One region of the Virgibacillus salexigens genome, then DNA from elsewhere that is predicted to be linked to it. Evidence: riboswitches for the same ligand, from Rfam matches in the RefSeq annotation. Region 1 holds a riboswitch; each other region holds the start of a gene.

The links. A riboswitch is a leader RNA that binds a small molecule or an ion and turns the genes downstream of it on or off. The one in region 1 is predicted to bind S-adenosylmethionine.
Region 2: linked by a shared signal. The riboswitch ahead of BN990_RS05025 (carboxymuconolactone decarboxylase family protein) and the one ahead of BN990_RS21830 (YezD family protein) in region 1 are both predicted to bind S-adenosylmethionine.
Region 3: linked by a shared signal. The riboswitch ahead of BN990_RS06895 (methionine ABC transporter ATP-binding protein) and the one ahead of BN990_RS21830 (YezD family protein) in region 1 are both predicted to bind S-adenosylmethionine.
Region 4: linked by a shared signal. The riboswitch ahead of BN990_RS17775 (sulfite exporter TauE/SafE family protein) and the one ahead of BN990_RS21830 (YezD family protein) in region 1 are both predicted to bind S-adenosylmethionine.

Annotation. Positions count from the first base shown of each region.
Region 1 covers NZ_CCDP010000001.1:1,299,096-1,306,980, forward strand. Annotated here, with positions in the region: gene metE (5-methyltetrahydropteroyltriglutamate--homocysteine S-methyltransferase) at 1-1,429, opposite strand, end outside; gene BN990_RS05815 (bifunctional homocysteine S-methyltransferase/methylenetetrahydrofolate reductase) at 1,456-3,300, opposite strand; gene BN990_RS21830 (YezD family protein) at 3,477-3,647, opposite strand; SAM riboswitch class I at 3,743-3,861, opposite strand; gene BN990_RS05820 (glycoside hydrolase family 13 protein) at 3,958-5,736, opposite strand; gene BN990_RS05825 (sugar ABC transporter substrate-binding protein) at 5,988-7,268, shown strand; gene BN990_RS05830 (carbohydrate ABC transporter permease) at 7,361-7,885, shown strand, end outside.
Region 2 covers NZ_CCDP010000001.1:1,116,119-1,124,003, forward strand. Annotated here, with positions in the region: gene BN990_RS05015 (proline dehydrogenase family protein) at 1-622, shown strand, start outside; gene BN990_RS05020 (ornithine cyclodeaminase family protein) at 727-1,710, shown strand; SAM riboswitch class I at 1,825-1,928, shown strand; gene BN990_RS05025 (carboxymuconolactone decarboxylase family protein) at 2,092-2,745, shown strand; gene BN990_RS05030 (LLM class flavin-dependent oxidoreductase) at 2,868-4,235, shown strand; gene BN990_RS05035 (sodium:solute symporter family protein) at 4,285-5,784, shown strand; gene BN990_RS05040 (BCCT family transporter) at 6,412-7,885, shown strand, end outside.
Region 3 covers NZ_CCDP010000001.1:1,521,616-1,529,500, forward strand. Annotated here, with positions in the region: gene BN990_RS06860 (3-hydroxyacyl-CoA dehydrogenase/enoyl-CoA hydratase family protein) at 1-56, shown strand, start outside; gene BN990_RS06865 (acetyl-CoA C-acetyltransferase) at 76-1,251, shown strand; gene BN990_RS06870 (acyl-CoA dehydrogenase family protein) at 1,299-3,083, shown strand; gene BN990_RS06875 (arsenate reductase family protein) at 3,243-3,599, shown strand; gene gcvH (glycine cleavage system protein GcvH) at 3,679-4,062, shown strand; gene BN990_RS06885 (toprim domain-containing protein) at 4,250-4,606, shown strand; gene BN990_RS06890 (thioredoxin family protein) at 4,630-4,944, shown strand; SAM riboswitch class I at 5,015-5,124, shown strand; gene BN990_RS06895 (methionine ABC transporter ATP-binding protein) at 5,232-6,263, shown strand; gene BN990_RS06900 (methionine ABC transporter permease) at 6,253-6,921, shown strand; gene BN990_RS06905 (MetQ/NlpA family ABC transporter substrate-binding protein) at 6,953-7,783, shown strand.
Region 4 covers NZ_CCDP010000002.1:982,485-990,369, forward strand. Annotated here, with positions in the region: gene BN990_RS17760 (DinB family protein) at 1-434, shown strand, start outside; gene BN990_RS17765 (LysM peptidoglycan-binding domain-containing protein) at 836-1,357, shown strand; gene BN990_RS17770 (DinB family protein) at 1,553-2,011, shown strand; gene BN990_RS17775 (sulfite exporter TauE/SafE family protein) at 2,050-2,937, opposite strand; SAM riboswitch class I at 3,052-3,158, opposite strand; gene BN990_RS22095 (hypothetical protein) at 3,454-3,606, opposite strand; gene BN990_RS17785 (hypothetical protein) at 4,106-4,561, opposite strand; gene BN990_RS17795 (hypothetical protein) at 5,526-5,870, opposite strand; partial or broken gene BN990_RS23220 (PadR family transcriptional regulator) at 6,486-6,639, opposite strand; gene BN990_RS17800 (sialate O-acetylesterase) at 6,675-7,523, opposite strand.

The DNA.
Region 1 (7,885 bases):
CTTGAATTGCAATCCATTTCCTTATATTCTCTTTAATAAATTGATCATATTCCTGATTGGTAATATCTCCTTTACGCCATTTCGTCCTCGTTTGTCGAACAACTGCAGTTTGTGGCAAACTGCCAATTGTCGTTGTTGGAAGTAATGGTAGATTTAGCTTCGTTTGTTGTTGTTTTATTCGCTCAGCAAAGGAGGAATCGCGTACTGCATCAGAAGCAGTCAAGGTAGCTAATGCTTGTTTCACTTGCTCATTTGAACGTGAAGATGCACGAATGAATTGTTGCCGCTCTACACGATTTTCTTTAATGGCATTGGTGATTTTTATTTTTCCATTGTTCCAGCCATTTATTAACGTAACAATTTCGGTTAATTTCTCATCAGCAAATGATAATCCGGCTTTAATATCGTTATTTAGTTTCTCCTCTAACTTCTTCGTTACTGGTACGTGCAAGAGGGAGGAGGATGGCTGTAATATAATTTGGTCTGTACTCACATAAGGTCGAATAGACTCAAGGAATGAAAGTCTCTCCTCAAGATCAGCTTTCCATACATTTCGTCCATTAATAATTCCAGCAGCAAGCACTTTATTACTTGGAAATCCATATTGCTCAATTAGCTCCAATGTATTACCATGAACAAAATCAAGTCCAATAGCATGAACAGGGAAGTTACTAATTGCTTGATAATGAATTACTTGTTCAAAATAGGTTTGTAAAATGATCTTTAAATTTGGAGCGGCTTCGGCAAATTGCTGATAGACTTGTTCAGCCTTTAAAAGAATGGATTGGTCTAGCTGGGTACCGAAGATAGGCTCGTCAATTTGTATCCAAGAAGCTCCCGCTGCCTGAAGTTCCTCTAAGATTTGTACGTATAATGGAACGAATGTATCGATTAATTCCAAAAGGTTTTCCTTTCGATAGCCTTTTGCAAGATGTAAGTACGTAATTGGTCCCAAAAGGACAGGTTTCCCATCGATACCTAATTTTTCTTTTGCTTCCTGATAAAAAGTAAGGGGGCGGTTCTCCGTTAACGTAGGCTTCGAGTTATCTAATTCAGGAACAATATAATGGTAATTGGTATTAAACCATTTAGTGATTTCAGATGCAACGGCATCTTTTGTGCCTCGAGCAATTGCAAAATACGTTTCTAGGTCAACCTTTCCTCCTTGGTAATTAAAGCGATCTGGGACAATACCAAACATTACCGATGTGTCAAGAACATGATCATAGAAAGAAAAATCCCCTACAGGAATAAGATCTACACCAATGTCCTGTTGCTTTTTTAAGCTCTGAAGTCTAATTTGATCTGTTTCTGAGATTAATTGTGCTTCAGTAATTTCACCTTTCCAAAACTTCTCTAACGCTCGTTTCCATTCTCTCTTTTCCCCGATTCTCGGATAACCAAGATTTGAACTAATAGCAGTCATTATCAATTCCTCCAATACTATTTTTTTAATTATGTCATTTTCGATGTGGAAAGAAGTTGTACACGCGCTTGCATATACGTAACCAATTCAATACTTATGTCATAACGCATAAATGGCGTTACAATGTAAATTCCTTGAAAGTGTTCCAATGCCGTATCAAGCAGTTCTTTTGCAATTTGAATTCCTTGATCAATAGAACGTTGTTTATCATCAGCTACTGCTTTCATCCTTTCTCTAATCACATCTGGCATTTTAATTCCCGGCACTTCATTATGCAGGAACTCAGCATTTCTCGAAGATGTAAGCGGCATAATCCCAATGAATATCGGTTTATCAATATGTTTGGTTTTGTTAGCCAACGCAACAATCGTCTCTTTGCTATAAACAGGTTGTGTTAAAAAATAATCCGCTCCACGTTCCATTTTTCGTTCCATTCGTTTTACCGCTTTATCTATGTGGGCTACATTCGGATTAAATGCAGCACCAACTTGAAAGTTTGTTGGTTTCTTTAGGGATTTTCCAGACAACGATATCCCTTGGTTAAATTGTTTGATTAATTTTATTAAATCGAATGACGTAACATCAAAAACGGAAGTTGCTCCAGGAAAATCCCCGATTTTAGTAGGGTCCCCAGTAATAGCAAGTATTTCATGGATTCCTAAGGTATGTAATCCCATAAGATGCGATTGCAGTCCAATGAGATTGCGATCTCGGCAGGTTAAGTGCACTAGCGGCCTTACCCCAATTTCTTGTTGGATTTTTGCTGCTACAGCAATATTACTAATTCGTGGTGTAGCTAGCGAATTATCCGCTAATGTGATCGCATCTACCCCTACATCGTTCAAGGCGTTAATCCCATTTAAGTACTCGGATGTATCTAAATGTTTTGGTGCATCGAATTCAACAATTACAGCATGTCGTTGTTGAACAATATCAATTAGACCTGACTCTGATTGTTCTTTCTGTTCGCTGACCTTAATGGGGCGTGGCTTAACTGGTACAATCTTTTCCTTAATTGGCTTTGTATGTTTGATGGCATCAGCTGCTGCTTTTATATGGGCTGGGGTAGTTCCACAACACCCACCTAGTAAGCGAATGCCTTCGTTGCGAAAATCGGTCGCACAGTTTTTGAAATAGTTCGGTTCATCTTCGTAGATTAATTTGCCGTCACGATAAGCTGGTAAACTAGCGTTTGGATAAGCTGCTAAAAATGCTTTATCTAGTAATGGGACATCTTTCAGTGATTCAAGCATATGAAATGGGCCAAGTCGACAGTTAATCCCCACGATATCCGCGCCAGTATTCTCTAATCGCTTTAGTGCATCGGGTAGAAGTATCCCATTTTGTAAGATACCAGGTTCGTGCATTGATACATTTGCAATAATTGGAAGATTTGTTTCGTCTCTTGCAATCTCTAAAACAGTAATTAATTCTTCAAGATCATAATAGGTCTCTAAGATAAGTCCATCTACACCTTCTAATAATTGGCAGTACAACTGTTCTCGAAAACTTCTTTTGATTTCATCTGTTTTGGCTTGCAGCGTTTGTGTGCCGTGAATACCACCGATAGTGCCAAGAACAAAAGTTTCTTCATTTGCAGCTTGTTTCGCAATTTTTATGGCTTCGGTATTTATCTTTTTTACTTGATCTTCAAGACCATATCTTGCGAGCTTCATATAGTTTGCCCCATATGTATTAGTTTGAATAAGATCAGCACCTGCATGAATGTAAGATTCATGAATATGTGCAATTTGTTCTTGATGAGAAAGATTTAATGCTTCAAAACAATGATCGACCCCATAGGAATAAAGTAAAGTTCCCATTGCACCATCGCCGATTAAGATTCGTTTATCTAATTCGGCTAACAAGTCCATGTTACGTCTCCTTTCCATATGAAAGTTAAAAAAAGGCATCCAAATTAATAAAGGAAATACAAATACCTTAATTTCAATGGATGCCTTTAGTCGTCTAATTAGCATGTTAATCGTTTATTCGGTTTCCCTTGTAAATAATCTTTAACTGTGCTTTTGGTGTTCCAATAAGCACGTCGTTACCCGTTTACATGTTTTTTTCGTTTTGATTGTAACGGGTACCGTTTCTTTTCCGTTGTGTCAATCTGCGTAATTTCTCCTTCATGTATCGTAATTGCTAATGATCCGAATTCAATCTTCTCTAGAGCTTCAGTAATGTCATTGATTTTCTTGTCGTCGATTCGAGCCATCCCATTCCTCCTTTAATTTGTTAACATTACCTATCAAGTAAAAAAGTAAAAACCTCTTTCGATTGAAAGAGGTTTGATTATTGTTTACTAAACAATTCCCATCTTTCAAACAAGTTTCGTTTGCTGGATTTAGCACCTTTACTCGGAATAACAAATAGAGTATGGTTGCCGCAGGATCAATGGACCAGTTTCCTCCCCTGACTCTTGATAGGTTAATATGAAATTTTGATTGTACTCATTATCTTAGAAACGAATGTGGCTGTCAAGATAATTTTCGAAATTCCCAAAAAAGTATTTTTTTAATTTAAGTTTATACAATTTCAAAAATACGGAAATGAAGAGGGGGTACCGTAATTGAAGTTGGTAATTCATCAATTCTATATTTCCTTGCTTGCTGGTTTTGAATATGCCATTCAGTTAGATATTTACAACTGCTTATACGTAGGATATCTCTAGTTATGTTTGCCTCTTTTTCACCCGCATTAAGAAAGAAGACGAGCCGATGATGTCCGTCGTTTTTCTCATATACAATGGTGTTGCTTGCATCATTCGATTGGAGAAATTGAATGTCACTATGGTTACCAAAAAGTGGATTTGTCTTGCGTAAATGAATAAGAGACTGGACAAATCGATACAGTTCTTGTTTTTGCTGGTTAGGGTTCCACTGCATACATGCACGACACCCTGGATCTGTATCACCAGCCATTCCTATTTCATCACCATAATAAATACAAGGTGTTCCAACAAAGGATAATTGAAAAAGGTACAATAGCTTTACACGGGCTTCATTGTCATTTGCTAAAGTTAAGATGCGTGGGGTATCATGACTATCCAATAGATTAAAAGCGACTTCATTCACATTTTGTGGATACATATGTAAAACACTAGTGATGGTCTCGGTGAATGTAGCAGCATTCATGTTTTGTTTAGCAAAAAAGTCAATCGCTCCATTAGTAAATGGGTAATTCATAACGGCATCAAACTGGTCACCGTGTAGCCATGGCATAGAGTCATGCCAGATTTCACCTAGAATATAAACATCTGATTTCACTTCTTTGACGGCTTGTCGAAACATTCTCCAGAAATGGTGATCCACTTCATTTGCAACATCTAATCGCCAGCCATCGATATCAAATGTTTCTACCCAATATGTTGCGACCTTTAATAAATAGTCTCTGACTTCCTTATTCTTCGTATTTAATTTAGGCATTGTAGGCACAAATGCAAATGTATCGTAATTCGGACGTGGTTTGGTTACTATAGGGAAATTCCAAATATGAAACCAATCTTTATAGATAGACACTTCTTGATTTTTCAACACATCTTGAAAAGGTGGGAAATAATATCCACTATGATTAAAGACAGCATCTAGCATTACTTTGATTCCTCGTTGATGGCATTCTTGGACAAATAGACGAAATGTAGCTTTATCTCCAAATTGTGGATCAATTTCCATGTAATCGATCGTATCGTATTTATGATTGGAATATGCCTTGAAGATAGGGGTTAGGTATATCCCATTGATTCCTAAATCGACAAGGTAATCGAGGTGTTGAATAATTCCTTCCAAGTCTCCCCCAAAGAAATTAGTAGGTGTTGGATCTGCAGAGCCCCATGGCAAACTGCCTTTTGGATTTAACTGTTCATTACCATTAGCAAATCGTTCAGGAAATAGTTGGTACCATACCGTATCTTTCACCCAATCTGGTGCATTAAATACATCAATGGAGCTTAAGTAAGGAAAACAAAAATAATTAGCAATATCCGAGGGGAAACTTGCAAATATTCCACCTTCACTATAAATACAAGATTCGTGTTCATTCGAGCAAATAAACGCATAGCGCATTCTACGATAATTCGGTTTCACAGCAATAAACCAATAGTCATGTAAGCTTGTTGTACCGGTTTTTTTCATGTGTTTTGACACGCTCTGCCACTGATTATCTATCCAATCATAAGGATCACCAAATACAAGTTCCACCATTTCTAGATCATTTTTTTTGGTCCGTAGTACTAAATGAAGGGTCTCATTATCATAGGCATACGCAAAATTATCTTTTGGACGATGATAGATTGCTTCTTTATTCATTTTTTACCTCCCTCTGTACAATCGTTTGCGCTAAATACTAATTAATTTTTAAATACATTACCAATGTTTATAATTATCATAGCATTAATGCTATGATAATGTAAGCGTTTTATTAGTTATTAATTAAATAATTAGAAGTTTCTAAAATGGAGTTGTAATTTTTAGGGAAATATGTATAATTAAGTTATAATGATTGCGCAAACGTTTTCATTATTTATGCAGTTCTCTATTAAATCATGGGAGGGGTACAAGTGAAAAAGAGCTTGATTTATTCATTAACAATGGTATTGGTAGCTGTGATTTTAATTGCATGTGGTCCAGATAATACCGAACCAAAAGAAAATTCTACCAATGAAGGGAAAGCAGCAGGGGATGAAATGCCGGAGAAGCCAGATTCTCTTAAACTTTGGGTAAATGCCGAGGAAAAACAGCAAGAAGCAGTTCAACAAATTACAAATAAATACACAGAGGAAACCGGGATTAAGGTAGATATGGTTCCTGTGGATATGCTGGAACAAGTGGAAAAGCTTGATGTGGAAGGACCTGCAGGGAATGGTCCAGACATTATTTTTCAACCACATGATCGAATTGGTGATCTAGTACTTAGAGGATTAGTAGATCCAGTTAACTTTGGAAATAAAGAAAGCGGTTACACTGATACCGCACTGCAAGCAGTTCAATTTGAAGATGAATATTGGGGATATCCTGCCGTCATTGAAACGTATGCGATGTATTATAATAAATCGTTAGTAGAAAAAACTCCGGAAACGATACAAGATGTTATGTCAATTGCAGAGAGAGATACAGATACAAGCAAAGACCAATTTGGATTTTTAATGGAAGCAGCTAATTTTTATTTTGTTTATCCTTTCTTTTCTGGGAATGGAGCATATGTGTTTGCAAATGAAGATGGAAACTATGATATTTCAGATATTGGATTAGCTAATGAAGGTTCTGTAGAGGGTGGTCAACTTGTTCAGAAATGGTTCGATAACAACTATATTCCTCAAGATTTAACTCCAGATATTATGAATGGATTATTTCAAGAAGGAAAAGTGTCAACGGTTATCAATGGGCCTTGGATGGTAAGAGAATACTCGGAGGCGCTAGGCAACGACCTCGGTGCAGTTCCATTACCTATTTTGGACAATGGAGAAAACCCGAAATCATTTGTAGGAGTTAAATCATATATGTTGTCGTATTACTCAGACAACAAAGAGTGGGCTGAGCATTTAATGGCATATATTACAAACTATGAAAACTCTATGACATATTACGATATTGCTGGGGAAATCCCAGCCCGTGATGATGCAATGGAGGATCCAGCTATTGCGGAGGATCCGATCTTTTCTGCATTTGCAGAACAAACAAAGTTTGGAGAGCCAATGCCAAGTGTTCCTGCAATGCAGCAAGTTTGGGATCCGATCAACGATGCATTAAATTTTATTTCTAAAGGAGAACCAGTGAAAGATGTCCTTGATGAAGCTGTTGAAACCATTCAGGGTCAAATAGACGCTTCTGGAGCAAATTAGGAACAATCTATGGGGAGATAACTCACCATAAATGTTTCACTTGATCATTTTAGAATGATCAAGTGATTCGGGAAATATAGGAGGATACTGGAATGGCAACAAATCATAATAGTGGCAGTGCCTGGATAAAAAAACCTCGTAATATTGCTACGATTTTATCAATTATTCCAGGATTAGGACAATTTTATAATCGTCGTTTTTTGAAAGGTATTAGCTTATTGATTGTGACGGTTTCATTCTTAATTACAACATGGAACTATATTGATATTGGAATATGGGGATTATTCACACTAGGAACTATTCCGCGTGACCATCATTCGATTCAATTACTTATACAAGGGTTAATTTCACTCATCATTTTAGGGTTTGGTATTGCAATCTATCTTTATAATTTGAAAGATGCTAGATCAGATGCAATTGCTAGGGAGAATCATAGATCAAATCCAACTTTAATTCAAGGTATGGCTGCCTTTTATAACAATGGTTTTCCATATTTTATGATTCTGCCTGGTTTATTGATGCTTTTATTTATCGTAGTTGTACCTTTAATGTTTATGCTAGCTTTGGCATTTACTGATTACAATCAATACAATGCTCCACCACGTCATTTATTGAGC
Region 2 (7,885 bases), 180 kb from region 1:
AACTTCTTTGGGAATGGATATATCGTATGAATTAGTTATGGAGAACATGCGAAAAATTTTGCAGGCTGGGACAGAATATGGTGTGATTATAACGATTGATATGGAAGATTATCAGCGTACAGAACAGACGTTAACCATATTTAAGTCATTACGACAGGAATTTGATAATTTGGGAACGGTTTTACAGGCGTATCTTTATCGCGTGGAAGAGGACTTAGACGCATTAGATAGCTACAACCCTTATCTTCGCTTAGTTAAAGGTGCTTATAAAGAGTCCGAAAAAGTGGCATTTCCAAATAAACAGGATGTCGATGATAACTATAAAAAAATTATAAAAAAGAACTTATTGAATGAGAATTACACAGCTGTTGCAACGCATGATGACAGTATTATTGCTTATACCAAAGAACTGGAAAAAGCGCATGATATTCCTCGTGACCAATTCGAGTTTCAAATGCTTTATGGAATTCGTATTGAATTACAAGAACGATTAGTCGACGAAGGATATAAAGTACGTGTATATATGCCGTATGGAGATGACTGGTTTGGTTATAATATGCGTCGTTTGGCCGAACGTCCAGCTAACGTTGCCTTTGTATTAAAAGGAATCTTTAAAAAATAGTCGGTTTATAATGTGCAAGATGCGATTTGAGAAAGGTTTTATGCCGATATTCTCATAACTGCGCTTGCACTTTTCTATTACATATACATGAAAGGAAGAAAGCTATGTTAATTCTTTCAGAGCAAGAAATTAAGGATCATTATTTTATGAACGATGCAATCTATGATGTAAAGCAAGGGTTAATTTCTAAAAAGAAAGGGCAAATTACTAATCCGCATCGGACAGTCATTGACATACCGGCGCATCAAGCTTCGAGTCTATATATGCCAAGTGCAGACTTATCACAGGAAATTGCCTCCGTGAAATTAGTCAGTATTTTTCCTGAGAATCCGAAACAAGGAAAGCCAACTACTCAAGGTGCATTAGTATTAACCGACGCTAGTAATGGGGAACATATTTGTATGATGAGTGCATCATTTTTAACTCGTTTACGTACAGGAGCACTGAGCGGGATCGGGACAGAAAAATTAGCTAGAACGGATGCACAAACATTGGGAGTGATTGGAACGGGGGCCATGGCCTTTGAACAAGTCCTAGGTGTTTTGGAAGTTCGTGATATCCAAGAATTAATCCTATTTAATCGGACGATCGAAAAGGCGTACACATTCAAAGAAGCATTAATGACCTGGGGGATTACGATTCCAATCAAAGTAGTGGATTCACCGAAGCAAGTCATGCAAGTGTCCGATATTATTGCTTGTAGTACAAGGTCGGATAATCCGGTATTCGATGGAAATGATCTACGACCTGGTATGCATATAAATGGGGTTGGTTCGTATTTGCCTAGCATGAGAGAAGTAGATCTAAAAACCATTCAGACAGTTGATAAGATTATTGTGGATGATTTAGCCAGTATAAAAGAAGAAGCTGGTGAGTTAATTTATGCGAATCAAGAAAGTGATTGGCAATTTTCTCACATCCACGCAGAGTTAAGTGATGTTGGTGGTGGAGATCGATTATTGCGAGAAACAGATCAAGAAATTACTTTTTTTAAATCCGTTGGAGCTGCCTATTTTGATCTTGTCGTAGCTAAAGGAATTTATGTAAAAGCGAAATCGCTAGGAATAGGTCAAAAGATAGAATTGTAGTCTCTTAACCAACAATTAAAAAGATCTTATCGGAAAAATGTAAAAAATCATACTTGACACATTTTTCGGTATTCGGTATTATTGTGTACAATTCTTACTAATTAAATTGAATATTCCTTATCTAGAGTCGGGGGAGGAATCTGGTCCAGTGATCCCGCAGCAACCGTTACATATAACAAGGTGCTAATTCCAGCAAGCATTTGCTTGAAAGATGAGAGAATGTAGGCGATACAGCAACCTCTTCTCATCGGAAGGGGTTTTTTCATTGGTCATTATAGAAACCGTATATCCTCTTCCATTAATCCAACTAAATGAATGGGAAAAGTTATATTTAATTAGTGAAATGATTTATTTATTAAAGGAGCGATAACATTGAGTAATATAACGGAGAGTTTGTATAAAAAATCTTATTTCTCACGGATTCAAGAGCTTAGAGAATATGCCCCAGAAACATGTAATACTTTTTTTGCTTTTAATGATCAGGCCTTAGCTGAAGGAGAGTTGCAGGCAAAGCTAAAAGAATTAATTGCCGTTGCTGTAGCACATATTACAGGATGCCCATACTGCATTGAATTACATGTAGGCAATGTGAAGAAACAAAAAGCAACAAAAGAAGAGGTAACTGAAGCTATCTTTGTTGCAGCAGCATTAAAGGCAGGATCAGCAGCAGCCCATGGAGTTAATGCATTGAATGCGTATGACGGGGAAGGAACTGATAATTTGTATCAGGCGTCTTATTTTAACCGATTAAAGGAATTTGCAGCATTAAATGGGGCTACATTTGACGCATTTCTTGATTTTGATAAACAAGCAATCCAAACGAATTACCTGACTGAGAAAGAAAAGGAACTAATTGCAGTGGCATCAGCACATACCACAGGCTGTGCATATTGTATTGACCTTCATACGAAAAATGCAAAACATGCGGGGGCAAACCGCCATGAAATTGCTGAAGCAATCTTCGTAGCTGTAGCTTTGAAAGCAGGGTCTGCTTTGGCACATAGTGTAAATGCACTTAATGCCTATGACGACTAAACCGTCTCCTAGGTTAGCACGGGGGCACCGAATCCTCATGAGTTACCATCAATCAGGGGAGGATGAAAATCACCAGAGTGGTAAAGATTTAATTTAGGATAACGCATAAGGGAGAGTTGGATATGGCTAAACAAATTCACTTTAACGGATTTATTCAGAATTCACCTTCTCCACATTCGACAGGCTTGTGGAAGCATGAAAAGGATGAAGGAGTTAAACATAATACACTTACCTACTGGATGGACATTGCTAAATTGCTAGAGAGAGGGAAATTTGATTCTCTATTTATTGCCGATGTATTAGGAACTTACAGCGTTTATAACAATAGTCATCAGGCTGCAACGGAGCATGCAGTACAGCTTCCAGCTCATGATCCACTAATTCCAATAGCAGCTATGGCTGCTGTAACAGAACATCTAGGATTTGCACCGACGATATCAGCAACATATGCACAACCGTATTCACTAGCTCGTCAGCTTTCTACGCTTGATCACTTAACAAATGGAAGGGTGGCTTGGAATGTCGTCACCTCTTATTTAGAAAGTGAAGCTGTAAACTTGGGACTTACTAGTAGACTGCCAAAAGAATTGCGTTATGATCGAGCAGATGAATTTTTGGAAGTTGTGTACAAACTTTGGGAACAAAGCTGGGAAGCAAATGCCGTTGTTTATAATCGCGAGAATGATCGTTTTGCTGACCCAGAAAAAGTACATTTAATTAATCATGAAGGAAGATTCTTTCAAGTACCTGGCCCGCATTTAGTAGAGCCCTCTCCACAGCGAACACCTGTCATTTTTCAGGCTGGTGCTTCTCCAAAAGGAAGAGATTTTGCAGCTAAACATGCGGAGGGAGTCTTTACCAAAAATCATTCCTTGGATGCATTAAAGAATTATACAGCCGATATCCGAAATCGGACAGTAAAGCAAGGGCGTAATCGAGAAGATGTACGAATCTTTCCAATGATTCTACCAATTATTGGTTCGACAGAAGAAGAAGCGTATCAAAAATATGAAGGATTAAAAGAACAGGTCAGTTACGAGGGGACAGCTGCTTTATTATCTGGTCATACAGGAATTGATTTCTCAAGTTATGACCCAGATCAATATATAGAAGATATGGAAACAGAAGCAGTACAGGGTAATTTAGATATGTACACTAAGGACCCAAATAAAAAGTGGACACTACGTGAAGCAGTGAAGAATCATGGACTTGGGAATGGGACGGTGAAATTCATTGGTACTGCCGAACAAATAGCCGATAAAATTGAAGAATGGGCTACCGTTGGCGATGCAGATGGGTTTAATATTGCCCAGTCCTATTCACCAGGGACATTCCAGGAATTTGTTGATTACGTTATACCGGAACTGCAACAGCGTGGCATCTATCGTACAGAATATGAGGGGAAGACACTAAGAGAGAATATGTTTGGTAAAGGACGTAGACATGTACCGGACAATCACCCAGCTAGAAAAGCTCAAACAACAGTTTAGAACTGTGCGAATGAATTAAATAAAGCACCGTGAGAAAGGAGGGACAGAGATGAGTACAGTTACGATCTATACATGGATCGGTTTTACTATTTTTTTAGTTGTGATGTTTTTGCTTGGCTTGGTCAGTTCAAAAAAAACCAAGAATGTGAGGGATTTTGCGATTGGTGGGGGGAATCTTGGTCCTTATGTGCTTGGTCTGTCCTTCACAGCAACTTATTTAAGTGCCGCTACGTTTCTCGGTTATCCAGGCTGGTCGCATGACTGGGGATTATCTAACCTTTGGCTGTTTTTGGCAATGATTGGTGGTGGCCCAATTGGTGTAATTATGGTAGCGAAAAGAGTAAGGAAGTTAAATAATGGACAAAAATCACTGTCACTTCCTGATTGGCTCGGTGATTTTTATAAGAGTGATATATTACGAGTAGGTACGGGGATTATATTATTATTTAATGTATTTTATATTGCTGGGCAATTCGTCGCAGGTGCCCGTATATTTGAATATTTATTACATATCCCTTATACCACAGGTTTAATTGTAATTGCAGCTATTGTTATTCTGTATGTCTTCGCTGGAGGGGCATTTGCTGATATTTACACGGACGCTGTTCAAGCAGTGATGATGGGAATTGGCGGTCTATTTATATTTGTATCGGGGATCGTTATTTTTTGGGAAGGCAGTATAACAGCAACATTTAGTGGAATTACGTCGAATTTAGCAAATCAAAATGAAAATTTGGTGCGTATTTTTAACCCAGAATCGACGCATTTTTATTCAATTGGTGTTGTGGTAGGTGCCATCGTGATTCAGTGGGCATTCGCTTCTGCCCCTCATTTGTTTAATAAAGTGTTAGGGTTGAAGAATGAGAAAGATCTAGGAAAGATGATTGTCACGTACATTGTGGCTAGTATATTTTCACTTGTTGTTTTATTTGGTGGCATCTATAGTCGTGCTGCATTAGGGGATACGGTAGTTAGCGCGGATGTAGCATTAATGGAATATATTGTCTGGGCATTTCCGGCTATTATTGTGGCTATATTTGGTGTTGTTATACTGGCAGCTGCAATGTCTACAACGGATGGTCTATTTGTTTCCATTTCAACGGTGTTTGCCAATGATATTTTTCTAAAAGTATTAGTAAAACGAGGAATAATTAAAGTAGATAACCAAAAGGCAGAGCGAATTGCTCTCATTATTAGTCGTGTAACTGTTCCAATTATAGGGTTAGTTGCCTTTCTAATTGTAGTAAGACCTCCTGCTTATATGGGTGATGTCATGTGGATTGGTATTTCTGGTGTAGCTGCAGGAACTTTAGGACCAATCTTACATGCTATTTATGGAAAAAGAAAAGCGCCAGCACGAGCAGCTGAAATTTCTATGGCTGTTGGTGTGTTATCCTATCTCATTCTGTATTTTGGAGGAATTATTCCAAGTACCATGTCAGCAGGAGCAGTAGCAACTTTCATTGGGATATTCACAATTATCATTACTGCACCATTTTTAAATCGTCACACCTATTCTTATAATCAAGCAGAGAAAACAAGTGTGTAACTTTCGTATTAGTATTACTAAGGCATAAAGCATGTGAAGAGGTGTTAATATGTTTGTAAATCCTATGCTTTCCGTCTGGTTATATGGATTTATCGTTTTCCAAGTTGTAATTGGCATTTTGCTATGGAAAGGTTATTTTAAAAATAGATAGGTAACGAATTAAAGGTAAAAAAAGCTATCGAATTATTCGATAGCTTTTTCAGGAGGAAAAAGCAATAAAGGAAAATGCTAAAAGTCTGCGCTATTCGGGTGCTTAAATACTAGAAACGGATGGAATGAAACAAGTCTTAATAGCTTGGATTTCTCTTTCAATAGGTATTTTTTGCTATTTTTTGTTTACAAGTGTATACGCATTATCGTATTCATAAGGGAGATTAGGTCACTCTATTTAATGATCAAATGATTCAACAATATGTTGACTTTATGGTAAATGGATCAATGGACAAATAACACTAATCCCCCCCAGGGCTAGTTATTATTATCTAGGGGGTTTTTTAATTTTAAAACGAATTTTTCAATCCATTTAGGAGCGGTTGATATATTTTATTATTATGTTAATATGAACGTGTTCATATAAAAAACGCGTTCATAAAATGTATAAATAAGGGGAGGTATGTAAAAAACGTTATGAGAGTAAAAGTAGATCAAATTATTTTTTGGCCATCTTTATTGGTAGTTATAGTTGCAACCTTATTCTTAGTTATTTTTAAAGAATCCGCTGGTCCAGTAGTGGAAAGCCTCATGACTGATATTACACACCGTTTAGATTGGGCGTTTGAGTTCTTAACGATCGGTTTATTTATTATTTTGGCATGGTTGATGTTGGGTAAATATGGAAGAGTGAAACTAGGGGATATAGATGATAAACCCGAGTTTTCTCGGTTTAGCTGGGGAGGTATGCTTTTTTGTGCAAGTATGGGTACCAGTATCATGTTTTGGTCGATTGTCGAACCACTTTATTATTATACGGGTCCTCCATTTGGCATCGAAGGCGAATCCACTACTGCTGCTGAATATGCAGTCAGCTATGGGCTATTTCACTGGGGTATTTCTGCATGGGCACTATACGCATTGCCAGCCGTCGTAATGGCTTATAGCTTCTATGTAAGAAAAGAGCGTTCGCTTCGTATCAGTGCGGCTTGCCGAGGTGTGCTTGGAAAGCATGCAGATGGAATTATCGGAAAAATTATTGATATATTAGTAATTTGGAGCATGATTGGCGGGTTAGGAACATCGCTAGGCCTTGGTGTCCCAATGGTATCTGCAGTAATCGGAAATCTAATTGGGATAGAGCCATCATTAGGCTTAAATATTGTTATTATTTTGATTTGGACCGTTATTTTTAGCTCAAGTGCTTATTTTGGATTATATAAGGGGATACGTAAATTAAGTGATTGGAATGTCTATTTAGCATTGGGGTTGGCGATATTTGTGATTATTGTTGGGCCAACATTATTTATTCTATCCTATTTCACAAACAGTCTTGGTTTAATGTTGGATAATTTTATGAGAATGAGTCTGTATACGGATCCAATAGAAAAAGGAGGATTTCCTCAAGCGTGGACGGTCTTTTATTGGGCATGGTTTGCAGCGACAGCCTCGTTCATTGGAATTTTTGTGGCTCGTATTTCCAAAGGAAGAACCATTCGTGAGTTAGTATTTAATGTGCTCATGTGGGGTGCATTAGGAAGTTGGCTTTATTTCGGCGTTTTTGGTGGTTACACGATGGATCTTCAATTAACTGGAAAAGTAGATTTAGTTCCTATTTTAGAACAGAGTGAGCCAGCTGTTATTGTAGCGGTCTTAAACTCACTCCCTATGCCTATCGTTGTTTCCATTTTCTTTGTTGTTTTAGGTTTTATTTTCTTAGCAACTTCGCTCGATTCTGCAAGCTATGTCATTGCTAGTGTTGCAACAAAAGAATTGTACAGTAATGCTGAGCCAGCACGTTGGCATCGATTATTATGGGGAATACTACTATCAGCATTAGCAATTAGTTTAACCATTGCAGGTGGGCTTAGTGTCGTACAAACATCATCTGTTTTAGTCTCTGTTCCGATTTTAATCATGTATATTCTATTGTCTATATCTTTGGTAAGAT
Region 3 (7,885 bases), 220 kb from region 1:
AAACCCAACAACGTATGCAGCACATGTTATTAAAAGGGAAGCCGTTACGTAACTAAAAGCAAAGGGGGAAATGATGTGAAGGAAGCAGTAATTGTAGCAGGTGCAAGAACCCCTGTAGGAAAAGCGAATAAAGGATCGTTAGCTCATTCACGGCCAGACGATTTAGCAGCATTAACAATTAAAGAGACGTTAAAGCGTGCAGGGGATTACGATGGAAATATAGACGATGTCATCATTGGATGTGCAATGCCAGAAGCAGAGCAGGGAATGAATATGGCCAGAAATATTGCTGGCCTTGCAGGGTTAAAACATGATGTGCCAGGTATAACCATTAATCGTTATTGTTCATCTGGATTACAAAGCATTGCTTATGCTGCCGAGCGGATTATGGTAGGAGCAAGTGATTCTATAATTGCTGGTGGAGCAGAATCAATGAGTTTAATTCCAATGGGAGGACACGTGATTAAACCAAATTCATCCCTTGTGCAAAATGCTCCTGGCTACTATATGGGAATGGGACATACAGCAGAAGAAGTTGCCAATCGATTCAACATATCTAGAGAAGATCAAGATGCGTTTGCTGTGCGCAGTCATGAGCGTGCAGCAAAATCCTTAGAGGAAGGGAAATTTAAAGACGAAATCGTGTCAGTAGAAGTAACCCATCGGTTTATTAATACAAATAATAAGCCAGAAGAAAAAACAGTGACATTTCAAATAGATGAAGGAGTAAGGCCAGGTACCACCATAGATGTTTTAGCAAAACTGCGACCAGCCTTCCATATAGAAGGAACGGTTACTGCAGGTAATTCTTCGCAAATGAGTGATGGTGCGGCTTCCGTTTTATTAATGGACCGTGAAAAAGCAGAAGGGGAAGGGTTAACACCGTTGGTTAAATTCCGTTCTTTTGCGGTGGCAGGTGTCGAACCAGAGATTATGGGGGTCGGCCCAATTGCTGCTATTCCAAAGGCTCTAAAGATTGCAGGTTTAGAACTATCTGATATTGGATTGTTTGAATTAAATGAAGCATTTGCCTCTCAATCAGTAAGAGTGATTCAAGCGTTAGATTTGGATGTTGAAAAAGTCAATGTCAACGGTGGTGCCATTGCTCTTGGTCATCCGCTCGGTATGACAGGGACAAAATTAACATTAAGTTTGATGTATGAGATGAAGCGGAGAAACGTACAATTTGGTGTCGTAACCATGTGTATCGGAGGTGGAATGGGAGCTGCTGGAGTATTTGAACTTGTTTAACTATGGAACTTTTCTCTTCAATAAATAACAAAAAGGGGTAGATGATATTGAGTGAAACAAAAGAAAAAGTTTTTAAAGGCGGCGGGTTTCTTGTAGAAGATTTAACGGCAGAAGATATTATTACGCCAGAGGATTTCACAGAAGAACATAAAATGATTGCTAAAACAACCGAGGAGTTTGTAAACGGAGAGGTACTTCCTAAAGTAGATAATTTAGAGAACCACGAATTTGAATATTCGGTAGATCTATTAAAAAAAGCTGGTGACTTAGGCTTACTGGGTGCAGATGTCCCTGAAGAATACGGCGGATTGGGTTTAGATAAAATTAGCTCTTCCTTGATCACCGAGAAATTTTCACGTGCTGGCGGTTTTTCTGTCACGCATGGTGCTCATGTTGGGATTGGGTCCTTACCGATAGTGTTTTTTGGTAACGAAGCGCAAAAGAAAAAATACCTTCCTAAATTAGCATCTGGGGAATTGCTTGCTGCTTATGCGTTGACAGAACCTAGTTCTGGATCAGATGCCTTAGGTGCAAAAACAACAGCAAAATTAAATGAAGCAGGCACCCATTATATTTTAAACGGAGAAAAACAATGGATCACCAACTCTGCATTTGCCGACGTGTTTATAGTGTATGCAAAAATTGACGGAGAGCATTTCTCAGCTTTTATTGTCGAAAGAGCATTTTCTGGTGTATCCACAAGCCCAGAAGAAAAGAAAATGGGAATTAAAAGTTCTTCTACACGAACCTTAATATTAGAAGATGTTGAAGTACCAATTGAAAATCTATTAGGAGAAAAAGGTCGAGGTCATGTTATTGCGTTTAATATTTTGAATGTTGGTCGTTATAAATTGGCAATTGGCGGTGTTGGTAGTTCGAAGCGAGGCTTAGAAATAGCTACAAAATATGTAAATGAGCGAAAGCAGTTTAATACACCTATCTCTAGCTTTGCTTTAACGAAAGAGAAATTGGCTACGATGGCATCGGAAATATATGCAAATGAAAGTGCTGTTTATCGTACAGTGGGACTTTTTGAGCAACGCATGGGTTCGTTAACACAAGAACAATTAAATGATGGAAGAGAAGTTGCTCGTGCCATTGCAGAATACCAAATTGAATGCTCCATGAACAAATATACTTGTACAGAGCTGTTGGATTATGTTGCGGATGAAGCAGTCCAATTACACGGTGGATACGGTTTTATGCAAGAATATGAAGTAGAACGTATGTATCGTGATTCTCGAATTAATCGTATTTTTGAAGGTACAAATGAAATTAATCGATTGCTTGTGCCAGGTACCTTATTGAAGAAGGCAATGAAGGGAGAACTTCCTTTACTTCAGAAAGCACAAGGGCTCCAAGAAGAATTAATGATGTTAATGCCAGAAGAAGTTGGAACGGAAACATTGGAACAGGAAAAACATTTACTCAAAAATGCCAAGAAAATCATTCTATTAGCAGCTGGACTTGCGGCTCAAAAATATATGCAAAAAATTGAGCAAGAACAAGAAATCTTAGTAAATCTTGCAGACATGGTGGCTGAGGTTTATAATATGGAATCTGCAATTCTTCGTACCGAAAAAGCGATTAATCATACGGGTGAAGAAAAGAATAAACAAAAGCTGCTATACACACAAGTATACGTACAAGAGGCATTTAACCGAATAGAAGCAGATGCAAAAGAAACATTAATTGCTGTTGAAGAGGGAGACACCTTACGAATGATGCTTTCTTCTTTACGTAAATTAACAAGACATACACCAACAAATGTAATAACGAAAAAACGTGAAATTGCCGGTGCTATTATTGAGGCTGAAAAATACGTCCTTTAATTTATCGAGCTGTTCATCCCTTGCCATAGTGCAAGGGATATTTTATTTGTGATTTATGTGACATACGAAAAAGAATACGGATAGCTGCTCTCTTTTGCTCGATCTTTTCACAGCTCGTTTGCTATAATAATGCTCAATATAGGATGAGGAGGTTTATATATGGAAGTAATATTTTACTGGTACCCAAATTGCGGGACATGCAAAAAAGCAAAAAAATGGTTCGAAGATAATCAGGTTACATATCAACCGATACATATCGTTGAAGAGACACCTAGTAAAGAACAATTGCTTGATCTAATTCAAAAAAGTGGGCTTCCAGCCAAGAAATTTGTTAACACGAGCGGCAAAAAATATCGTGAGCAACATATCAAGGATAAAATTAAAGAAGCAACAAATGAACAAATAGCAGAAATTCTTGCATCGGATGGGATGTTAATAAAACGTCCAATTGTTACAGATGGCTCTAAAGTAACGGTTGGTTTTAAAGAAGAATTGTTTCAAGATCACTGGCTATAAAAATTTAAAAAGAAATGCTGGATAAATGTCATGGAAACTTGTATAGTGAAAGTGGAATGATATATTGGAGGGGATTGTTTTGAGCTTACCAAAGGAATTATTTTACACAAAAGAACATGAATGGGTAAAAAAAGAGGATGGCAATGTACGTATTGGTATTACGGATTTTGCCCAAGATGAACTAGGAGATATTGTTTTTGTTGAACTCCCTGAACCAGGTGATGAATTAGAGATCAATGAACCCTTTGGAAGTGTAGAGTCTGTTAAAACCGTTTCAGAATTATATGCTCCCATTAGTGGCAAGGTTGTCGAAGTGAATGAAGAATTGGAGGACAACCCGGAATATGTAAATGAGTCACCTTACGAAAAAGCTTGGATGGTAGTAGTAGAACCAAGCCAAAAATCAGAGTTAGACGAATTATTATCTGCTGATGGTTATGGAGAAATAATAAGCGAGGATTAATTAAATTTAGTTACAGTAATGGCTGATATGCAATTCAATTGCAATCAGCCTTGTTTTTACAATGAAGAAAATGATTCTATTCAGAGCAGAACTTGTACATTTATTATGAAAACAATCACTAAATAACAGTTTTTCATCATATAATATATGAAAACCTGTCGCTTGATTTTCTGAGGAGTGCTATGTGATGATAACGGATGAATTAGAAAAAATAATCATTGTAGAAGGATTGACAGATAAGAAACAGATTAAAAAGGTGATTTCTGAAGACCTAACCATCATTTGTACAAATGGAACTTTAGGTGTAGAACGTTTTGATCAACTTTTAGAAGATTATGCACTTGATTATAAAGACGTTTATATCCTAGTGGATGAAGATGAATCTGGAATAAAGTTACGCAAACAATTGGCTAGAGAATTACCACATGCTAACCATATTTATATTAGTAGTGAATACCGAGAAGTAGCTACAACACCTGAAAATATACTTGCTCAAACATTAGTGAGCAAACGGATCGCTGTTAATCCGATCTTTTTGATTTAAATTTCATATAGTAAGGTGATATTTTGCAATTAATTACGAATGATCAGCTGAAACAGGATAACTATCTGCTTTATATTTTTACCCCTTTTTGTGGAACATGTAATCTTGCAAGGACGATGCTTTCAAAAATAGAGTCGGTGCATCAAGAAGACATTTTTTATGAAATGAATGCATCCCTCCATCCAGAGTTTATGCAAGAACATCAAATTGAGAGTGTGCCTTGTTTATGTATAAAAAGAGATGGTGAAATTATAGAAAAGGTTTATGCTTTCAAAGATATTCCGAACATCTATAACTTTTTACTAACTTACAAACCTGAAATGTTTGCAAACAAATAAGTGAAAAGTCATTGACATGGGTATAACGGCATGCTAACATTTAGTTTATCGAAAATAAATAGATTCTTTACTCTTATCTTGAGCGGTGGAGGGACTGGCCCTATGAAACCGCGGCAACCTTCGACGAAGTTTATTCGAAAGGTGCTAATTCCTGCGAAGCATAGCTTTGACAGATGAGAGGACGAAATGACGAATTTCAAACGTCTTTCTGTTCTCTTACAGAAAGGCGTTTTTATTTATTTTATAGGGTACAATAATAGATAGTTTGAAATGAAGGAGGAAGACATGTGATATCGATAGAGGGTTTGAGTAAGATTTTTACATCAAACAAGACAGACACAACAGCCGTCGATAATTTGACCCTTTCGATTGATCAAGGAGATATCTTTGGTGTTATCGGTTATAGCGGTGCTGGTAAAAGTACTTTCGTTCGATTACTCAATCGCTTAGAGGAACCAACGAATGGACGAGTAGTTATTAACGATCAAGTCGTGACAGCATTGAATAAAAAGGATCTTAGAATAGCTAGACAAGATATTGGTATGATTTTTCAGCATTTTAATCTGTTATGGTCACGTACGGTGGAAGAGAATATTGCATTTCCATTAGAAATAGCAGGTGTATCGAAAGAAGAACGTTTAGAGCGTGTACATTCATTAATTGATTTAGTTGGGCTTTCAGGAAAAGAACAGTCCTATCCTTCACAATTAAGCGGCGGCCAAAAACAACGTGTTGGAATTGCGCGTGCATTAGCTAATAAACCATCTGTTCTATTATGTGATGAAGCAACTTCGGCTTTAGATCCAGAAACAACAAATGCGATTTTGGATTTATTAGTGGATATTAACCGACAATTAGGTCTAACGATCATTTTAATTACCCATGAGATGCATGTCATTCGCAAAATATGCAATCAAGTGGCAGTGATGGAAAATGGGAAAGTGGTTGAACAAGGAAATGTCTTAGATGTATTCTTGCATCCACAGCAGTCGGTTACCAAAAAATTTGTGAAGCAGGTAATGGGATCTGACGAGGAAGATAATGATATTAACCAATTAATTAAAAACAACGAGCAAGGGAAAATTATTAGGCTTCATTTTGTTGGGGAAACAACCAACGATGCTTTGATCAGCCAAATTATTAAAACATATCAGGTAGATGTGAGTATATTGCAGGGGAAAATCACACAAACTCAGGCAGGGGCTTATGGCACATTGTTCATCCAAATGGGTGGTAATCAGGATGATGTCACCCAAGCGATTACGTTTATTCGTGAACAAACCTCGGTAGAATTGGAGGTTGTCCGTGATGCTGACTGAATTATTTCCAAATCTTAAATTAGAAGACTTAACGACGGCAACATATGAAACATTTTATATGACAATTATTGCTTTAATTGGAACTTTCGTATTTGGAATATTATTAGGTTTATTATTATTCCTTACTAGAAATGGCGGTATGTGGCAAAATAAAGTACTGAACGTTACAACAGCATCGTTTGTTAATATCTTTCGCGCGATTCCATTTATCATATTAATTTTATTGTTATTTCCATTTACAGAGTTTTTAATGGGTACCATACGTGGGCCAAAGGCTGCTTTGCCGGCATTAATTATTGGTTCTGCGCCATTCTATGCAAGGCTAGTGGAAATTGCTTTACGTGAAGTTGATAAAGGGGTTGTAGAAGCTGCCAAAGCAATGGGAGCCAAAACAAGTACTATCATCTTTAAGGTGTTGTTACCAGAATCCATGCCAGCATTAATCTCGGGAATTACGGTAACAGCAATTGCATTAATCGGGTACACAGCTATGGCTGGAGCAATAGGTGCAGGTGGGTTAGGAAGTTATGCATATTATTCTGGTTTCCAACGAAGAGATTTTGATGTCGTACTCATCTGTTCCGTTATTATTGTGGTTATCGTATTTATCTTCCAATTCCTTGGGGACTTTATTACACGAAAATTAGATAAGCGTTAGAAAAATAAGACAAGCAAGAGGAGCGAAAACAATGAAAAAACTAATTACTTCAATCGTACTTTTTATTAGTTTAGGTATTATCTTAGCTGCATGTGGAGGAGAAGAAGGTTCTTCAGATCCAAATACAATAAAAGTAGGCGCTTCAAGCGTTCCTCATGCAGAAATTCTTGAACAAGCCAAGCCAATCCTTGAAGAACAAGGAATTACGCTTGAAATTGAAGAATATGAGGATTATGTTCTTCCTAATGATGACTTAGCAAATGGCGAAATTGATGCCAATTATTTTCAGCATATTCCTTATCTGGAACAAACAATTGAAGATACAGGATATGATTTAGATTATATTGATGGGATTCACATTGAGCCAATGGGTGTTTATTCGAAAGGGATTTCTAGCTTAGAAGCTATTCCTGAAGGAACAGAAGTTGTAATGAGTAATGCCGTAGCAGATCATGGCCGGGTACTATCTTTATTTGAGAAAAATGGCTTAATAAAATTAGATGAAAATGTAAAGAAAGCAGAAGCAACCATTGATGATATTACGGAAAATCCGAAGAACCTGAAGTTTTCGCCAGATTATGGTCCAGCAATGCTTCCTGATTTTTATGAATCAGATGAGAATGCATTAGTTGTGATTAATACAAACTATGCAATTGGGGCTGGCTTAAATCCGCTAGAGGATTCATTAATGGTAGAAGATGAAGATTCTCCATATGTGAATGTAGTTGCAGTGAAAGCAGAGAATAAAGATAATGAAGCATTAAATAAACTAGTGGAAGTATTACATTCAGATGAAATACAGCAATTTATGGAAGAGGAATATGGTGGTGCAGTTGTACCGGTAAGTGGGAATCAAAAATAATGATGGACAAAGGCTATCTCTTTTTAAGGGGATAGCCTTAATTTTTAAACAATTTTGTAATTGGGAGAATAATGAAGGATATGATCGTAAAAAGCGGAACAG
Region 4 (7,885 bases), on a different contig from region 1:
GCATTACCGAACAGGCGATGAAGAAAATTCCAGAGGAAACGTCGGACATTATTCCGAAAGGTTTTAACAATAATATTCGTTGGAACTTCGGACATATCGCATTTATACAAGAAAAGCTTGTCTTTGGTCTTTTAAAGGAAGAAATGAACATTCCTAAAGACTTTGGACGTTTTTTTGCTGCTGGAACGAAACCGGCAAACTGGGAGGAAGCACCACCTTCATTTGTAGAGATTGCTGAGGTCTTGACGGAACAAAAAACGAGGATAGAATCCTTTATTGAAGGGCGTTTGTATGAAAAGCTGCCAACGCCATTTACAAACAAGGCAGGAGTTACGTTTTACACGGTTGGTGAAGCATTTTTATTTAGCTTTTACCATGAAGCATTACATATGGAAACAATTAAGCGAATACATCGATCTATTTCTTCTAATTAACCTTCTAGATTATGATATTGGTAAATATTCATCAATCGTCTTTATTTGGTACGTCCATGATACAAACTCATCATAAAAGCTTTCAACTGATTCTACAGCATCTCTTATCAGATTTGATTAGCATGGGCCCGGAAGTTCGCCGGGCTCATGCCTTTTTATTATTGTTTTTAGTAAAAATAATAATAACCACCTTCCCTTAACTTCCGCAATTAGAACCTTCACCTAAACCGGGACCACTTATTAGGAATAGCTCTTTTTATCATCGATACCCGAACCTACATTCCCTATTAAAATTCGATTACAATTTTTCAATTCTATTAAAGTCCGTTGGAAAAGTAGATTGATATACGAAAGCATATAAAAACATTCCAGTTTTTAAAACAATTAATGGAGGTATTAAGATGAAGTACATAACTTTAGTAACATTACTAACCTTAGGTTTATTTTTATTTTCTACCGAAGCACATGCTAGTGGAAAGTATACAGTTGAATCGGGAGATGCCCTATCAAAAATTTCAATGGATCACAATGTAAGTGTGGATGAACTACTTAATTCAAATCCTGCTATTACCGATCCAGATAAAATATTTATTGGTCAAACGCTAACCATTCCGGATGTGAAGGGCGAAACGTATACAGTAACAGCCTATACAGCTGGCTATGAATCAACAGGGAAAGAACCAGGTGACCCTGGTTATGGTATAACAGCTTCAGGCGCTGAAGTACAAGAAGGGCAAACGGTTGCTTGCCCGCCAGACTTATCCTTTGGGACCAAAATTTCCATACCATATTTTGACAAAACATTTACTTGCGAAGATAGGGGTGGAGCAATTACAGGAGATAGATTAGATGTTTATATGAATGATTTAGATGATGCATTAGAGTTTGGAGTGAAAGAATTACCAGTTCAAATAGTAAATTAATACTTCGTACAACTTTCCACGGATTAGGAAATTTGTTGGGCATGAGTTCACAATCAAATCGGACTCATGCCTTTCATTTTTTGTAACCTTTTGCTTCCTCTCCCCTCCTTTGCCTTTATCATTCTACTTCTATTGCTGAAATCTTCCGATAACTTCCAAATATGTGTTATGATACTAAAAAAGGAGGTACGTTTAATGACTCCAAAGGAATTACTATTATTACAGCTGAAGGCTGTCCATGATACGGATGGCTGGTTTGTGTCCTTCCAAACTGCAGTGAAGGACCTGACAGAAGAAGATGCTTCCAAGATAAGCATGGATGAAACCAATAGTATTCGGGAGATTATCAATCATTTAATTTACTACAACGAGAAACATCTAAACCGCTTTAAACAAATGGAGGACAAGGATCATCCATTACAAACAATCAAGGAAACATTTCATAATAATGAAAATCATTCCTGGGATGCAGCGCTTTTAAAAATCGACAGCCTATACTCCGAATGGGAAAGCGTAGTGAAAGAATCGATACACCTCCATGACTGGGAAGAAACCATTGCGCATATAACCATGCATAACGCATACCATATTGGACAAATTGTTCACATTAGAAAACAGTTTCACTTATGGAATGATGGAAGAGGAATAAACTAAGATACCCGCCAAAACCTACTCGGTGGGTATCTTGGTTGCTATCCCGCATTTTGGAATTGATTGGCTGATTTGCTATTTCTTCGAACCACCGTAACAATCGAAATAATCCAACCGATAATCATTATTGCATAAATAATTGTAGTTATATTAGAAGCAACAGCTATCTCTGTTAATATCGTATTGGCATTTGTTAGAATAATAAAACCTCCTACTAATACGCCAAGGATAAAGGATGGGATTTTCCGAACAAGCCAAGCAGCAAGTGGTGCTGCAAATACGCCACCAATGACAAACGCTAACACCCAAATCCAATTAATCTGCTCCCATCCTAAAAACATTACAAAGCCTAACGTAGCAGAAATAGTAATACCAAATTCGCTTGTATCCACCGTACCAATTACCTTACGAGGCACTGCTCCTTTTCGGGAAAGGAGCACAGGGGTATTTATTGGCCCCCAGCCACCACCACCTACGGAATCAAAAAAACCCGCAATCATAGCAAGAGGATATAAAAAACGATGCTTCAATTGCCGATGCTTCCCATTCGATCCCGTATCTGTCTTTATTATTAAAAAACGGAAGAGGATATATATCCCTAAGAGAAGCAAGAAGCCAGAAATATAAGGCTTAATCAAATCTCCAGGTATACTACTTAAAAAAGCTGCCCCACAAAACGCACTTATCATTCCAGGAATCATCAAGCGAAATACAATTCCTTTATCGACATTGCCAAATTTATAATGGGAAATCCCCGATGCCGCTGTAGTAGCAATCTCCGCCATATGAATGGAAGCTGATGCGATTGCAGGGGCTACTCCATATGCTAGTAGTAAAGACGAGGATGTTAAACCGAATGCCATTCCTAACGATCCATCAATTAATTGGGCAAAAAAACCAACGAGTGAGAATATGATTAATTTTCTCAAGCTGCAACACACTCCTTTTAATTAAAGTATTCCGATCAATATAGTATGGTTTATAATTAAAAAAATTTTAAGCCCTTATCCTTCAAAGGACAAGGGCTTAGGTATGATCATTTACCCTCATCTTTCAGACAATTTGTCTGCTGGACTTAGCACCTTCATCTCTAACATGAGGTTGCTGCGGGATCAAAAGACCAGATTCCTCCCCCGACTCTTTATAAGGAAATAATTGTATATCATTTTAATTTAATAATCACTTTATAGGAGCTTCCCAGCTTTGTCAATAGCTTTTGCAGAATTTTTAAATAGGTTCGCATACATTGCTTACATCAGTGATAGCTATGAAGAAAGCTAGTTGACGTAAGGTATCGATATTAAAATCCCTCTTAAATCGCAACATGCATTATATAGAAACATCCCCTTCTATTCCCCTTCTTTCTTCAATAAAATGACCATTATATCGAAGAGATAATATAACACCTCTAAAAGCAACAAGTAGGCCGTAAAATAAAATTCCGATTACACTCGACCCGTCCCAACTCCCGGCTCACGAATTTCCCCCTTACAGGAAGCTAATCTGTCACTATAAAATTCCACATCATCAAATGAAAGACCAATGTATTTATCTATATCGCATACCCCTGAAGAAAGATTACTATAATAACTCAACATATTCATAGCCCCTTTATGCTGGTCGATGGACCAAGTTCTTATTCAGGATAAGTACCCGTTTGATGAATACTCCATTCATAAACTTACATCTTTAAGTTAGGGAGCAAATTAAAGGTGATAGGTATCAAAAAAGTTGTGAGTGATACTACTAAGCAAGTTATATTTATTATTCTGTGTTTCAGATCCTTTGCCTTGTAGATTTCTGTTGCAGAAAGTATTGTTCCAATTAACGAAAGAGTAGTAACTACTGATACAATTACCAGTAAGATAAAGGCTATACCTTTGGCAGGAATCATATTCCATAAAACTACAAACGATGTGATGCCAATCAATATTAATAAAGCAATCAACACTGAATATCTACTTGGGGTTCTCATTAATAACACCCTTTCTCCTTTGATAATCTTGATACACTTTATAATAAATGGCATTAGCCTTTCTTATGAATAATTGATTGATAGAATTATATGTAGGTAACTGTAAAATATCAAAGTGTTTATTATAAATTATTCATTCTGACGATTTCTCCTATATTAAATCCTAACCAACCCCCGATTAACGGGAAAGTATCAGAAGGAAAATCTAATTTTACTGAGTCAAAGTTGATCATAAACAAAAGCACCGTAAAAATAACGCTAATCATACTGATGATGACAGCCTCTGTCATTGTTTTTCGCTTCCAGCGCCTCTCTCCCCTGTGATCCCTGTCAAAAGCCTGGACAAGCCTGTTTGTCTTTGTACCAATCATCTTTCCTGTCTTAAGGGTATATAATGTATGCGCTGCCATAATCCAAAAAAACACGCAACAAAGAATTAAAAAAGCTAAAAACGTTCCACCTGTCTTTACATAATAAGCAAACAGAAGGAATAAAAACAGCATCCCAAAATTGTATTGGATTAACTGCTTCTTTTTTAAACGCTTAACTTCTTGTATATCCCATTCTGTTTCATCCATCTTATCCTCCCTTTCTATACTGACCCTGATTATCTCCAAGTCTCATAACGGCAATCGTGGATGCGACTATAAGACCGTTCATCCATCTGTTAAATTCAGAAGGGTAGCCACCCTCTTTTAATCAGTCATAAGAAAAGCATCTTCTAAATCCATGGAAAGCGCCGTTGACTCTAATAGGTGATGCATCTGTATTCCTGTTTTGTGCCTGTTTGTTGAATAAAGCAATTAGCTAAATTCATGATGTAGTTTGTTTCTTCTTGAAAATTATTATTTCAGTTAGAATAGCAATAAATGACATTATTCCTATACCTATAACAGCATATTTCAAAGCCGTTCCACTGTTATTCGTAATAAGATTATTTATCGTTATGATTCCCACTAATATAGCCAATCCAAACTGTTTCAGAAATTTATTATTTGTGTGGTTCTTTAAAGTCTTAGTAATGACTAAAAATAGGGATATAGCTGACAATGTTAGTAATACAATCATCTTTCTTCACCTCTTTCATTCCTAAGTGTTTTTAAATGATCCGATCGAATTTAATCCCTATTATTCTTTTTTTCGCTCAAGAAATTCCAGACACACTATACAGTCCAAAAACAAGATTACTAATAAACCCATTAAGAGTAAACGGGTAGTATTTTATACTTATCAGCAATAAGAAGAAGCGTTAACAAAACAGCAGTTATAAATATGGGTAAAAGAATCCAATAACGCTTATTTTCAAAGATTTAAAACTAAAAATACTTTTCAAGATTTCAATACCAGACATGTGATATCTTCCAATAATTTACCACTGAGATTTAAATGAAGCATCATTTTCAGGCTTGCATCTATATTATATGTTAGAATGTTTCACTTCTCAGAATCGCATCAAATGCTTATTCAACTATCTGGTCCTTAAGACAAAATTATTAGATTTTAAAATATAAATTAAATATTTTAATTAATTCTCAGTATGTATTAATTATTACTCTTAGAAAAATCGACCTCAATCTCTAAGTGCTCTCCTAGAGGCTCACCACTACCATCCACAGGTGAATCTATAATTAATGTTGCCTTTTTAATATCTTGAGCAGTAGATTCTTTCAACCTAAATGTAAATTGACGAAGGTAACTTCCATTATTATACTCTTGAGTATTTTTAAGTATAGACATATTAACAACACTGCTCAAAAATTGGAATGGTTGTTGAATTACTTCACCAGTATCCGTTGAAAGATGAATATTTTCTTCATTATTAAATGTACTATCATCGTCTACTTCTTTATTTAATTCAAATCTCACTTGAAAATTTATTATTTCCATCGACTTATAAGTGTCCTTATTGCCTGACCTAAAATCTTTTGTTATACTTCCTTTCACTGTTTCTGCGAATTCAACCGTTATTGTAATTGGCCCTGTTTCATATGTACCAATATCATTTATACTTTTGTACCTGTAAAATTCCCCTCCGCGTCCGGATTCTAGGCCAAATTGATGTTCTTGTATCAGAATAGGATTGCTCTTTTCCTGAGATTGACTTATATTCTCCTCTTATTGCTACACCCACTAACAGCAATTAGAACTATAAATAATAAAATATGTGCATACTTCATGTTTACCTCTCTCTTAACCTATGATATATGAAAAAAATTAACACAAACCTAAATAACTGTCCTATATCTCTCATTTATATAGATGTATCTTGTTTATGCTTTCTAAAAGCCTTTAATCCTTTTATCAAACTACTCATGTATAAGATCATAAGAATAGCAGCAACTACAAAGAACCTAACATCATTGGCTAATATAGAAAACACGAATAAAGTAAAAGAAGAAAAGCATCATATATATTCTCATCTTAATATGTAAATCATTCAATAAAATTAAAGATGTTTCATTTTAATGAACTAAATCTGCATTCTTTTCTTTAAAAATGCGGCAATCTTTTTTCTTCTAACTGTTGAATATTATAATAAAGAAAACCTTTGGTATAATTGACTACAAATGATTTCGCTCATCATAATTGCCAAAAGTTCCTATCCATATAAACCTGGGTTTTCTTTTAACAAACCTAATATTAACAGTTGAATCAATTGATCCCTCCTCATCAAATGAGATTGATTTTGCTTTACTTACTTTCATTAATAGTGGAGACATTAATAGAGAACTCCTCAAAACTCAATTTTCCTAAGGCAAACTTCATACTTTGAACAAATATACGTTCATTTTTAGTTCGTTCACGTTTTGCTTCCTTTTCAATCCATCCATGCTCTATGTCTAAAATATCCAAAACATGCTTTTGTTTTGAAAAAGCTTCATAGTATCTCAACCCAAATTTTCTTTGGGAGATTGCATCAATATGAATACCATCTGGATTTGCTGTTAAGCCTTTTGATGTTACAAAATAGCAATTTTTTTCGGTATGAGCAACTTTAGATAATATCTGGTTTATTTGTTTATATTCTACAGCACTTTTTCCAAATCCGACCTCTCCAAGGTAATGTCCCAACTCACCGATAATAATCGGGATATTTGGTGCATTCAATTCTTCTCTCAAGTGTTTAAATAAAGAAAGCAATTTAGCTTCATACGTCTGATAACGTTCTCCGTAACTATCGCTTTCTCCTTGATGCCAAAGTATTCCCACTATTTCACTTGTTTCCATAGCGAATCTTGCTTCAGAAATTGCATGTCTTGTTAAAAGTCCATCAATTGACCACTCATCAATAGAGCTGCCTCCCTCGGCACATGTTATTAGCCCAATGGACTCGCCCGAATGATCTTCTGTCCAAGCCTGAGCAAAAGAGGCTGCAGGCCCAATACCAGATATGTGACGATCAAAATGAAGCGGTTCTGCCATCATTTGCCACCTACCGTTTCGCAACATATTTATGTCCTCATTATAAATCGGCGGTACATCCTCAATAAACCCTCTGCCTGCCATATTTGATTGTCCGATTAATAATATAGATTTCATAGAAAAACCTTCTTTCTTTGTATGCAATGGTCTAATTAGAATAAACGGGTTAAGCATATAGCTCAATTAGTCTTTTTGTCAAGTCAATTTTGTCATTATTCAATTATCTGGCCCTTTTGCAGAATAACTATATATTCCTTCTTTCACCATAAGGTAACTCTTTAGACTATCTATAGATTGTAAAGCCTCGTATCTTATTTTAATCATCGTGACGCTACTTCAACGACACATTCACAATAGATATGTATGTTAGGCTTTGAACGGGGTCAAGCTCGATCAAAGAAGTGTAGGTTTGAAATACTGCATATTATTTACCAAAAGAAGATAATACGATGCAAAGAATGAATGACTTTTTCAAGATC